DNA from 3 places in the Halomonas sp. LS-001 genome. Region 1 is predicted to be linked to each of the others. Evidence: predicted binding sites of a transcription regulator. Region 1 holds the regulator's gene; each other region holds the start of a gene.
The links. The regulator LexA, encoded in region 1, represses DNA repair genes until DNA is damaged. The targets are predictions, from matches to a motif close to TACTGTNTANNTANACAGTA.

Region 1 (3,280 bases):
CATCGGCTGATGTCAAAGAATTGATAATCAGTAAGTAACGTAAGGCAGTCACACCTTATAGATGAATCCATACCGGTGTTCCCGGCACGGCAGACGCAAATACATGCAGCAGGTCATCACGCTTGAGCCGAATACAGCCATGAGACATTGGCTGTCCCATCGGTTCCGACGGCGGCGTTCCATGCAGGTAGATAAACCGCCGCTGGGCATCGACATCCCCTCCCCGGTTAAAGCCACGCTCAAGACCACAGAGCCACAAGATACGTGTCAGGATCCAGTCTCTGTCTGGGTTCTGTTCGCCCAGTGCCGGCGTATAAACTTCACCGGTCCAGCGGCGGCCACGAAATACGCCATCCATGGGTGCCTCGGCGCCAATGGCCGCACGAACGTAATGCCAGCCTAATGGCGTTTTGCCACTTCCCTCCTGCTGACCTGCCCCGGCTTTACCGGTTGACACCAGACAAGAAAAGCCCGCTTCGCGCCCCTGCCACAACGTCAACGTTTGCTGTTGAATATCAATTTCAACCCAGTGCCCCGTGTCAGGCGGAAGATCAGCTAACGACGGCGTGTACATGAGACCCCTTGCTCTGTCCATCCTTACCCTGTTCATCCTTCTGGTCATTCTTTTCGAGCCTTTCAGGCAAGGGTGCATTCATGCCAGCCACCACGACCGGGCGCAAACGACGCACCAGGTCGCGCACGGAAATATGCTCCTGATAATCTTTCTGAGCGATATCTTTCAGTGCATCCAGACCCGAAAAAGTAAACGTCACCGTGCCCAGCATAAAGTGCAATCGCCAGAAGCGCTCCGCATCAGGCAGATCGGGAGTTGCTTGACGAATCAGCTCCGTAAAGCGCGTAAAGACATCGCCATATTGCGCCTGGATAAAATGACGCAGATGCCCTTGGGCCTGACTGTAAGCCAGGCCCAGAAGGCGCATGAACACCTTGAGACTGTTGCGTTCAGCAGGAACCGACAATACCGTTTCAGCCATGGTTTCCAATAACACTTCAAGAGGAATCACCTGGCCTTTGTATTGCACTTCAAGTTCATCCAGAGCGCTATGAAAACGTTCGCTGAAAGGATCGAGATAACGGGAAAACACTGACTGAATCAGCGCTTTCTTAGAGCCAAAATGGTAATTGACCGCTGCCAGATTAACTTTGGCTTTACTGGTGATATTGCGCAGCGACGTTTCCGCAAAGCCCCGCTCTGCAAATAGTACTTCAGCGGTGTCGAGAATGCGTGTCACTGTGTCAGGCTGAGCCATGGACGCTCCAGAGAACAGATGTTTAAAACAACGCCTGATATTACGTCATGGGTCAAAGGTGCTCAACGTTTGTTACACAAATACTTACAAACATTTTATGCCACCGCATGGCTTATTGACTTGCCAACACGCAAATGCTTGGTATCACTACACAAAATTTAACGTTCAGCCTGTACTGGATAGAGACACATACTGTATACTTAAACACATGCTTTATTAAATTTTTTTATTCATAAATGCTGGTTAACGCATGACACATCCGTCTCAGACACCTGTCGTAATCACGCTGCCAGCATTTGTCTGTTTTTTATTTCATTAACCAACAAGATCAGGTGGGAGCGTATTATGTCTCGGCCTTTAACAGCACGTCAGCAAAATGTTTACGACTTTATCGTTAAGACCATGGGTGAATACGGCTATCCGCCGACTCGCGCTGAGATTGCCAAAGCGCTGGGATTTCGCTCGCCGAATGCAGCGGAAGAGCATCTTCGGGCACTTGAGCGTAAGAAAGTCATTCGCATTATCCGTAATACTTCCCGGGGCATCCGCCTGCCCGCTCAGGAAGGTGTCGATATAACAACAGCGACACCGGAAACCTCACCGGTAGAAAACATGTCATCCGGCTTACCCATCATTGGGGAAGTTGCCGCTGGCAGCCCGATTCTGGCCGCTGAGCACATTGATCGTTACTGCCCTCTGCCCGCCGAATACTTTACGCCAAAAGCTGACTACCTCCTGCGAGTACGCGGCCTATCCATGAAAGATGCTGGCATTCTGGAAGGTGACCTGCTGGCGGTTCACCGCACAGAGCATGTACGCGATGGGCAGATTGTCGTGGCCCGGCTGGAGGATGAAGTCACCGTGAAACGTTTTAAACGTGACGGGCACCTGGTACAGCTTCTGGCAGAAAATGAAGATTTCTCTCCCATCAGCGTTGACTTACGTTCACAGCCTCTCGAAATCGAAGGCGTGGGAGTGGGCGTTATTCGTGGCGGTAACGGTCAGGCACTTGGTTAAACATCACCTGACCTGCTCTCATCATCCATTCTGCTTACTGCATGTCGATGTATCGGTGGTCATTAAAGGTGGCCACCCAATCAGGGTGATAGACCAACAGAACACTCAGTAGCATACCGGTAATAAATGCTTCTGACGGCATCAGCAACGGCAGAAAACGCGCATACTCCTGAGCCAGATAAACCGCTTCTGGTTCAGTTCCCGCCACAACGATCATCCCAACGGCTACCAGCCCTCCTGCCAGCGTTGCCAACGCAGAGCCGAAAAATCCGCAAGCAAACAGAAAAACCATCAGGTTATCAGGAAGTCTGCGGTCTACAAAACGCCATATCAACACCGTCGTCAGTGCAGGCACAATACCTGTGACAAGCACATTTGCGCCTAGTAATGGCCACTCATTGCGTCCAATCACGACCATTGCCACATTGATCATGAGATTGCTTAAAAGCGCCAGTGGTGCTTTGAACACAATTGTCATCAGTACGGTAAACACCAGATGCAGTGTTAACCAATCCACGGCTTGTGCACGCAGCTGCCACATCAGCACAACGGCCAGTGTCGCCGCCAGCCAGCGGTGCTGCAGTGCTGTGTCATTCATCAAAGGCTTCCAGGGCTTTAACATGACAACCCATATCAGCATCGCCGAGGACATCACTGCAGAAAGCACTAGCGCCCAGGGTGCCAGGACGCTTTCAGCAAAGGACATAAAGCCACCTCAATGGTATCGATAAAATCACGCACTATGATATGAAACCACGCACTATGATATTAAACCACGCTCTGTGATCCTCAACGTTAGCTGAACACCACCGTCTTGTTACCATGAATAATCACACGGTCTTCAAGGTGCCAGCGAACCCCGCGAGCAAGTACCGACTTTTCAACATCACGCCCGAAGCGGACCAGATCTGTCGGCGTATGACAATGCGTTACACGATGAATATCCTGCTCAATAATAGGGCCAGCATCGAGTTCTTCGGTCACATAATGAC
Region 2 (3,280 bases), 340 kb from region 1:
GACCACTCGCCCACGTGGTGTGCGCATCATCAAACCTTGCTGAATCAGATAAGGCTCAATGACATCTTCAATGGTATCGCGTTCTTCACCAATCGCCGCCGAGAGTGAATCCACGCCTACCGGCCCCCCATCGAATTTGTCCATCATCGCCAGCAACAGGCGTCTATCCATATGATCCAGCCCATGATGATCAACATTGAGCATGTTGAGCGCCGCATCCGCAATGGCCGTATCAATCTCCCCACGCCCTTTTATGTCGGCGTAATCACGTACGCGCCTTAGCAGACGGTTGGCAATTCGAGGGGTGCCACGGGAGCGTTTGGCAATTTCTTCACAACCTTCTGTCGTGGCAGGCACGTTAAGCAGGCCCGCTGAGCGGGTCACAATTTCTTTCAGCTCACTCAGGTTATAAAATTCAAGGCGCTGAACAATGCCAAAGCGATCCCGCAGAGGCGACGTTAAAAGCCCCGCACGGGTCGTTGCCCCTACCAGCGTAAAACGTGGTAAGTCGAGTTTGATGGAGCGTGCAGCAGGCCCGTCACCGATCATGATATCCAGCTGAAAATCTTCCATCGCGGGATACAGCACTTCTTCCACCACGGGAGAAAGACGATGGATCTCATCAATGAAGAGCACATCGCCTTCTTCCAGGTTGGTCAACATCGCCGCCAGGTCCCCGGCACGCTCAAGCACGGGGCCTGAGGTCGATTTCAGCCCAACCCCCATTTCAGCGGCAATGATGTTGGCAAGCGTCGTTTTACCCAACCCAGGTGGGCCAAAAACCAGTGTGTGGTCAAGGCTCTCTTCCCTTAGCCTTGCCGCGCCAATGAAGATTTCCATCTGCTCGCGTACGCGTGGCTGACCAATGTAGTCCGCCAGACGTTTAGGGCGGATGGCATGATCCAGCCGAACCTCGCCCTGCTCAGGGGCCGCTGCAATCAAACGATCATGTTCAAGCATGCTGCTCCTCGCGAACCATTAGCTGTTCATGCGCTGGGTTAACGCTGACTTGATCAAGGCTTCTGTGGGTTGGTCGGCATCCAGGCCTGACAGCATTTTTGCGGCTTCTGTGGGTTTATAGCCCAGGCTGACCAGAGCTGACTCCGCGTCAGCCAGCGCATTACGGTGTGGGTTGCTGGATGGTGAATCCAGCAACGAAGGCCCATTGGCGGCATTCTCCCAATCGGGAAAGCGGTCACGCATCTCGATTATCAGGCGCTCTGCCGTTTTTTTACCTACCCCAGGCAGGCGGGTCAGCGCTTTACTGTCATCATCGCGGATGCAGCGCATAAACGCTTCTTCGTCCATCCCCGAGAGAATCGCCAAAGCAAGCTTGGGCCCAACACCATTGACTTTTATTAACGCGCGAAAAAGCGCTCTTTCCTGCTCACGTACGAATCCATACAGCAGATGAGCATCATCACGGATCGTCAAGTGAGTAAATAAAGAGACCTGTTCGCCAACGGCCGGGAGTGCTACCAGCGCCGTCATTGATGCTTCCAGCTCGTAACCCACCCCGTGCACATCAATCACAATCCATGGTGGCTGCTTGTGCAGTAGCTGTCCGGTTAATCGTCCGATCATAGGGTGAACTCACTCCTTGGCAAAGCAAACGTTTGATAAGTTATTGTAGAATTAACTGTGTTCGCATTTTAGCGTCATTGAATACGGAATGGTCGCTAATATAGAGTTTATCTGTACAGGTAGCCAGTCATCCGATGCCTGGGTTTCGCTTTACAAGCGCCACCGACCGCTGCTTCGCCGAGTGCGACGCTCTGACGAAGGAACCCATAAACCACTGCGTGAATAGGCATCAGTGATGGCAATGGCCAACGCATCTGCTGCATCTGCCTGAGGCGTAGCAGACAGTTTCAGCAACGCCGTTATCATATGCTGGACCTGGGATTTATCCGCACTGCCTTTACCCGTAACCGTCTGTTTGATCTGGCGTGCAGCATACTCATTAATCGCTAAGCCGTGGTTGGCCATGCAAACCAGTGCAGCCCCTCTTGCCTGCCCCAGTTTAAGGGCTGAATCTGCATTTTTTGCCAAAAACACACGCTCTACCGCCACTGCATTAGGGCGATATTGCCCGATGACCTCACTTAAGCCCGCATAGATTTGCGCCAGGCGCTGTTCAAGTGCGGTGTCGGTCGTACGGATACAGCCACTGGCCACATAGATGGGCTTGCCTGCCTGAACATCAACAACGCCATACCCCGTAATACGCGAGCCAGGGTCAATGCCTAAAATACGTGTCACGTTGGTGGGTTCTAACACAGTATAAATTTGATCATGGTGTTCTGCCTTATTGGCATCCCTGAAAAAACACCGACGTCATCTGACGTCGGTGTGATCAAGGATCAGGGTCGCACGTTAGCTAAGTAAGGCGGCGTTATTCGCCACTTTCTGCCTTAACTTTCTGGCGGAGACGAATATTAAGCTCCTTGAGCTGGTCGGCACTGACATCACCCGGTGCATCGGTCATCAAACATGCCGCGCTCTGGGTTTTCGGGAAGGCAATGACTTCACGGATAGTTGTCGCACCGGTCATCAACATCACCAGGCGGTCCAGACCAAATGCCAAGCCACCGTGGGGTGGCGCGCCATAGTGAAGGGCATCCAGCAGGAAGCCGAATTTCTCACGGGCTTCTTCTTCGCCGATGCCAAGAATCTCAAACACCGTGCTTTGCATGGTCTGATCATGAATACGCAGCGAACCACCGCCCAGCTCGGTACCGTTAAGCACCATATCGTAAGCACGGGACAACGCAGCGGCAGGGTCAGCCTTGAGTTCTTCCGGTGAGCAGGCAGGCGCCGTAAACGGGTGGTGAAGCGGGCTCAGGCGTCCGTTGTCATCGGCTTCAAACATCGGGAAGTCAACGACCCAAAGCGGCGCCCAATCATGGGTATACAGATCAAGATCCGCGCCAATTCTGACACGCAACGCGCCAATGGCTTCATTAACGATACGCGCTTTGTCAGCCCCGAAGAAGATGATATCCCCATCTTTGGCATCAACACGGTCCAGTAGCTCTTCAACCACGTTTTCCATGAATTTGACGATCGGAGACTGCAGGCCTTCCAGGCCTTTGGCGCGCTCGTTCACCTTGATCCAGGCAAGCCCCTTGGCGCCATAGATACCGACGAACTTGGTGTATTCGTCGATTTCCTTACGTGACAACGACGCACCGCCAGTCACTTTAAGCGCTGCCACGCGTCCGTCATCGGCATTGGCAGGGCCTGAGAAGACTTTGAAATCAACCTGTTTCATCAGGTC
Region 3 (3,280 bases), 1.3 Mb from region 1:
GGCACCAAAAATAAGTACGGGTATATATAACGGCAGCACTAGCAGAGATAAAAGAACGCCGCCTCGTGCCAACCCAACAGTTAGCGCTGCACCGATGGCACCAATCAGGCTTAACGTGGCACTGCCGAGTGCCAGCGAAATCGCCAGCACAAGATAACTGCCCGCCGGAAGCGCCAGCATGATACCCAATATTGGCGCCATGAGTGCCAGCGGAAGACCGGTCAACAGCCAGTGAACCGCCACCTTGGCTAACGCCAGCGCCGAAAGCGGTTGCGGAGCAAGTAGCAGCTGTTCAAGGCTGCCATCGTCGTAATCGCTGCGGAACAGGCTGTCCAGCGAAAGCAGCGCCGCCAATAGTGCCGCCACCCACAAAAGCCCTGGTGCTATCAGTGCCAGCAAGTCCGGGTCTGGTGAAATACCAATCGGAAACAGGGTAATCACCAAAGCAAAAAACACTAATGGGTTGAGCACTTCGCCACGACGGCGCAGCATCAACACCAGGTCCCGCTTGAGGGTGGCCTTCAGCGCCAGTGCGATGCCGTCCCCGGGTTCTTTCAAACGCGGTTCCAGGCTCGGGGCAACTTTGGCGGTTTCATACTGCGACACCACTCTCTCCTTCATGATTACCCGAGCTGGATGCGGCGTAAGGCGGGTGATGATGATAACTCATGGTGGGTCGTTACGATAACGCACCCACCCTTATTAGCATGCGCCGTCAGCTGTGCCTCCAGAGCCGCCACACCGTCACGGTCAATGGCAGTAAACGGTTCATCCAGCACCCATAATATACGTGGGGTCAAGGTCAGCCTTGCCAGTGCAATACGGCGCTGTTGACCAGCCGAAAGCTGGCCAGCCGGCACATCTTCAAAGCCAGCGAGCCCGACCGTTTCAAGCGCTTCCCAGCTGGCCGCTTCGTTATTCTGTTGACCATCCAGTGCCTGATACCAGGCCAGGTTTTCAAGCGCACTCAACCCCGTTTTCACGCCGGGGGAATGACCTAGATAAAGCAGGTTGGCCAGAAAATGCTCACGCACCTGACGCATGGGCTCATCGTTCCAGATCAGCTCGCCATGGTAGTCGCTCAGCTGCCCGGAAAAGATCTTGAGTAACGTGGTTTTACCGCTGCCATTGGGCCCTTCAATACGGACAACTTCACCACTGCGAATGTCCACATCAAGGCCACTGAACAACCAGCGCTCATCTCGCTCGCAAGCTAGCTGTCGGGCTTGAAGACACAGGCTCAAGGCGCTCTCCAGACAGATTTGAATTCGCCGAGAACTCTACACGGAAAGCGTCAATCCCGCCAGTCACCTCCTGCGGCGCCAGGTCGCATCCACCCCATGTACTCAGCGTCAACATACAGATAACTCCCTTGGCGCAAGGAAATTGAACTGTATGAAAAACCATGTATACTGAAATTACTGTATGAAAAAACATGTTTATGCAAAACAACCAATTCTTGTTTTATCGAACATAACGCTTTTGATGCTGGAGATTTTTGATGAGCCCTTCGACTGCTATCTCTTTCGATCAACCGCTGCCGCCAGCGGCTCGCCTCAACATCAACCACTCCAACACTATGCCCCTCAGCACCCAACATCGTAAAACCACCCGCCACAACACCTATGCGGTCAGGATTCGTGGGAATCGCATGTGTGATTGCAACCTGTTTGATGGAGATGTCATTATCATTCGGCGTTGCCAAGTAGGAACGGCTCAAGAAACGGCAAGCGCAGAAATCAATCATCAGCCGATCAAACTGCAAAGCCTGGCCATTGACCGCCATGGTTTGCGACTCCTGCCACAAGATGATTCACCGGCCATTTATCTGCACAATCAGGACATGCAGGTATTAAGTCTTGTGATGGGGGTTGAACATCATCCAACGGAGCATTAATGCGCTACCTTGTTCCTGCGCTGGACGCGCATACCTGGCATACCCATCAAATCGAGATTGAAAAAAGCCAGTTCATTGCCTGGGTGGCACATACCCCTTCCACTGACAGGTTTCATGCCCTATTAGAAGCGGCAAGGCATGAACACCCTAATGCCAGTCATCATTGCAGTGCCTTTATTGCGGGTGCACCGGGAGAACAGACCGCCATCGGTTTTTCTGATGATGGCGAACCCGGCGGCACCGCAGGCCGCCCCATGTTTCAGGTGCTCAATGGTAGCAACATCGGTGAAATCGGCTGTGTCGTAACGCGTTACTTCGGCGGCACCAAGTTAGGCACTGGCGGGCTGGCACGTGCCTATGCCCAGGCTGTCAGCCAGGCGCTTGAAACCCTACCTAGCCGTGAAATCATCGAACGCGACACCCTGACGATACGCCTGAATTTTTCTCAGGAGGCTCAGGCCCGTGCCTGGTGCGAGGAGAATACCTTACCCATTCTGCATGCTGACTATGATGGGGACGGTGTTAAGTTATCTTTCGGCTGGCCGCGTGATGAGCCACAGGATCTAAGCCCCCTGGAAAACCGTCTCAAAACGACACTCAACATCGAAACCGATAATCAATCGCCCTGGGTTTAATGCGCCCTGGATTAATGCCTACTAACAGACAAAAAAATACGGCATGCGCGAAAATCGCACATGCCGCATTGTTACCGCTGTTTTGCCACACCAGGGTTTACCCTATTCATGCTTCATCAGCATTAGCCCAGGTACTTGATCATCACCCCGGCTGCAACGGCAGAGCCAATCACCCCCGCCACATTAGGCCCCATGGCATGCATCAAGAGGAAGTTATGTGGATTGGCTTCCAGCCCGACTCTATTGGCCACGCGCGCCGCCATTGGCACCGCTGACACGCCTGCTGCACCAATCAATGGATTAATCGGCATACGGCTGACCAGATTCATCAGCTTGGCCATCAACACCCCGGCGGCGGTGCCGATACCGAACGCCACGATTCCCAAACCGAGAATGCCCAGGGTTTCCACTGACAGGAAGCTTTCTGCCATCAGTTTGGAACCCACGGCTAACCCCAGAATAATGGTTACAATATTAATCAACCCATTCTGGGCCGTGTCGGAAAGACGCTCCACGACACCACATTCCCGCATCAGGTTGCCGAAACAGAACATTCCCAGCAGTGGTGCAGCATCAGGCAGAAACAGCGCCACCAGTATCAGCAACATCAACGGGAAAATGATTTTTTCCAGCTTGGAGACCGGGCGCAACTGCGTCATGGAGATTTCACGCTCTTTTTGCGTGGTCAGCAAACGCATGATTGGCGGCTGAATAAGCGGCACCAGTGCCATATAGGCATAGGCCGCCA

Region 2: the regulator LexA is predicted to act here: its motif matches at 1,694-1,713, upstream of ruvA (Holliday junction branch migration protein RuvA).
Region 3: the regulator LexA is predicted to act here: its motif matches at 1,420-1,439, upstream of ACU6TU_RS12885 (S24 family peptidase).

Annotation. Positions count from the first base shown of each region.
Region 1 is NZ_CM129816.1:1,588,906-1,592,185, reverse strand. It holds gene ACU6TU_RS07145 (L,D-transpeptidase family protein) at 56-574, opposite strand; gene ACU6TU_RS07140 (TetR/AcrR family transcriptional regulator) at 552-1,271, opposite strand; gene lexA (transcriptional repressor LexA) at 1,617-2,288, shown strand; gene ACU6TU_RS07130 (energy-coupling factor ABC transporter permease) at 2,323-2,994, opposite strand; gene purU (formyltetrahydrofolate deformylase) at 3,084-3,280, opposite strand, start outside.
Region 2 is NZ_CM129816.1:1,933,753-1,937,032, forward strand. It holds gene ruvB (Holliday junction branch migration DNA helicase RuvB) at 1-960, opposite strand, end outside; gene ruvA (Holliday junction branch migration protein RuvA) at 979-1,584, opposite strand; gene ruvC (crossover junction endodeoxyribonuclease RuvC) at 1,735-2,280, opposite strand; gene aspS (aspartate--tRNA ligase) at 2,396-3,280, opposite strand, start outside.
Region 3 is NZ_CM129816.1:2,861,301-2,864,580, forward strand. It holds gene ccmB (heme exporter protein CcmB) at 1-570, opposite strand, end outside; gene ccmA (cytochrome c biogenesis heme-transporting ATPase CcmA) at 624-1,244, opposite strand; gene ACU6TU_RS12885 (S24 family peptidase) at 1,502-1,897, shown strand; gene ACU6TU_RS12890 (YigZ family protein) at 1,897-2,532, shown strand; gene ACU6TU_RS12895 (sodium ion-translocating decarboxylase subunit beta) at 2,655-3,280, opposite strand, start outside.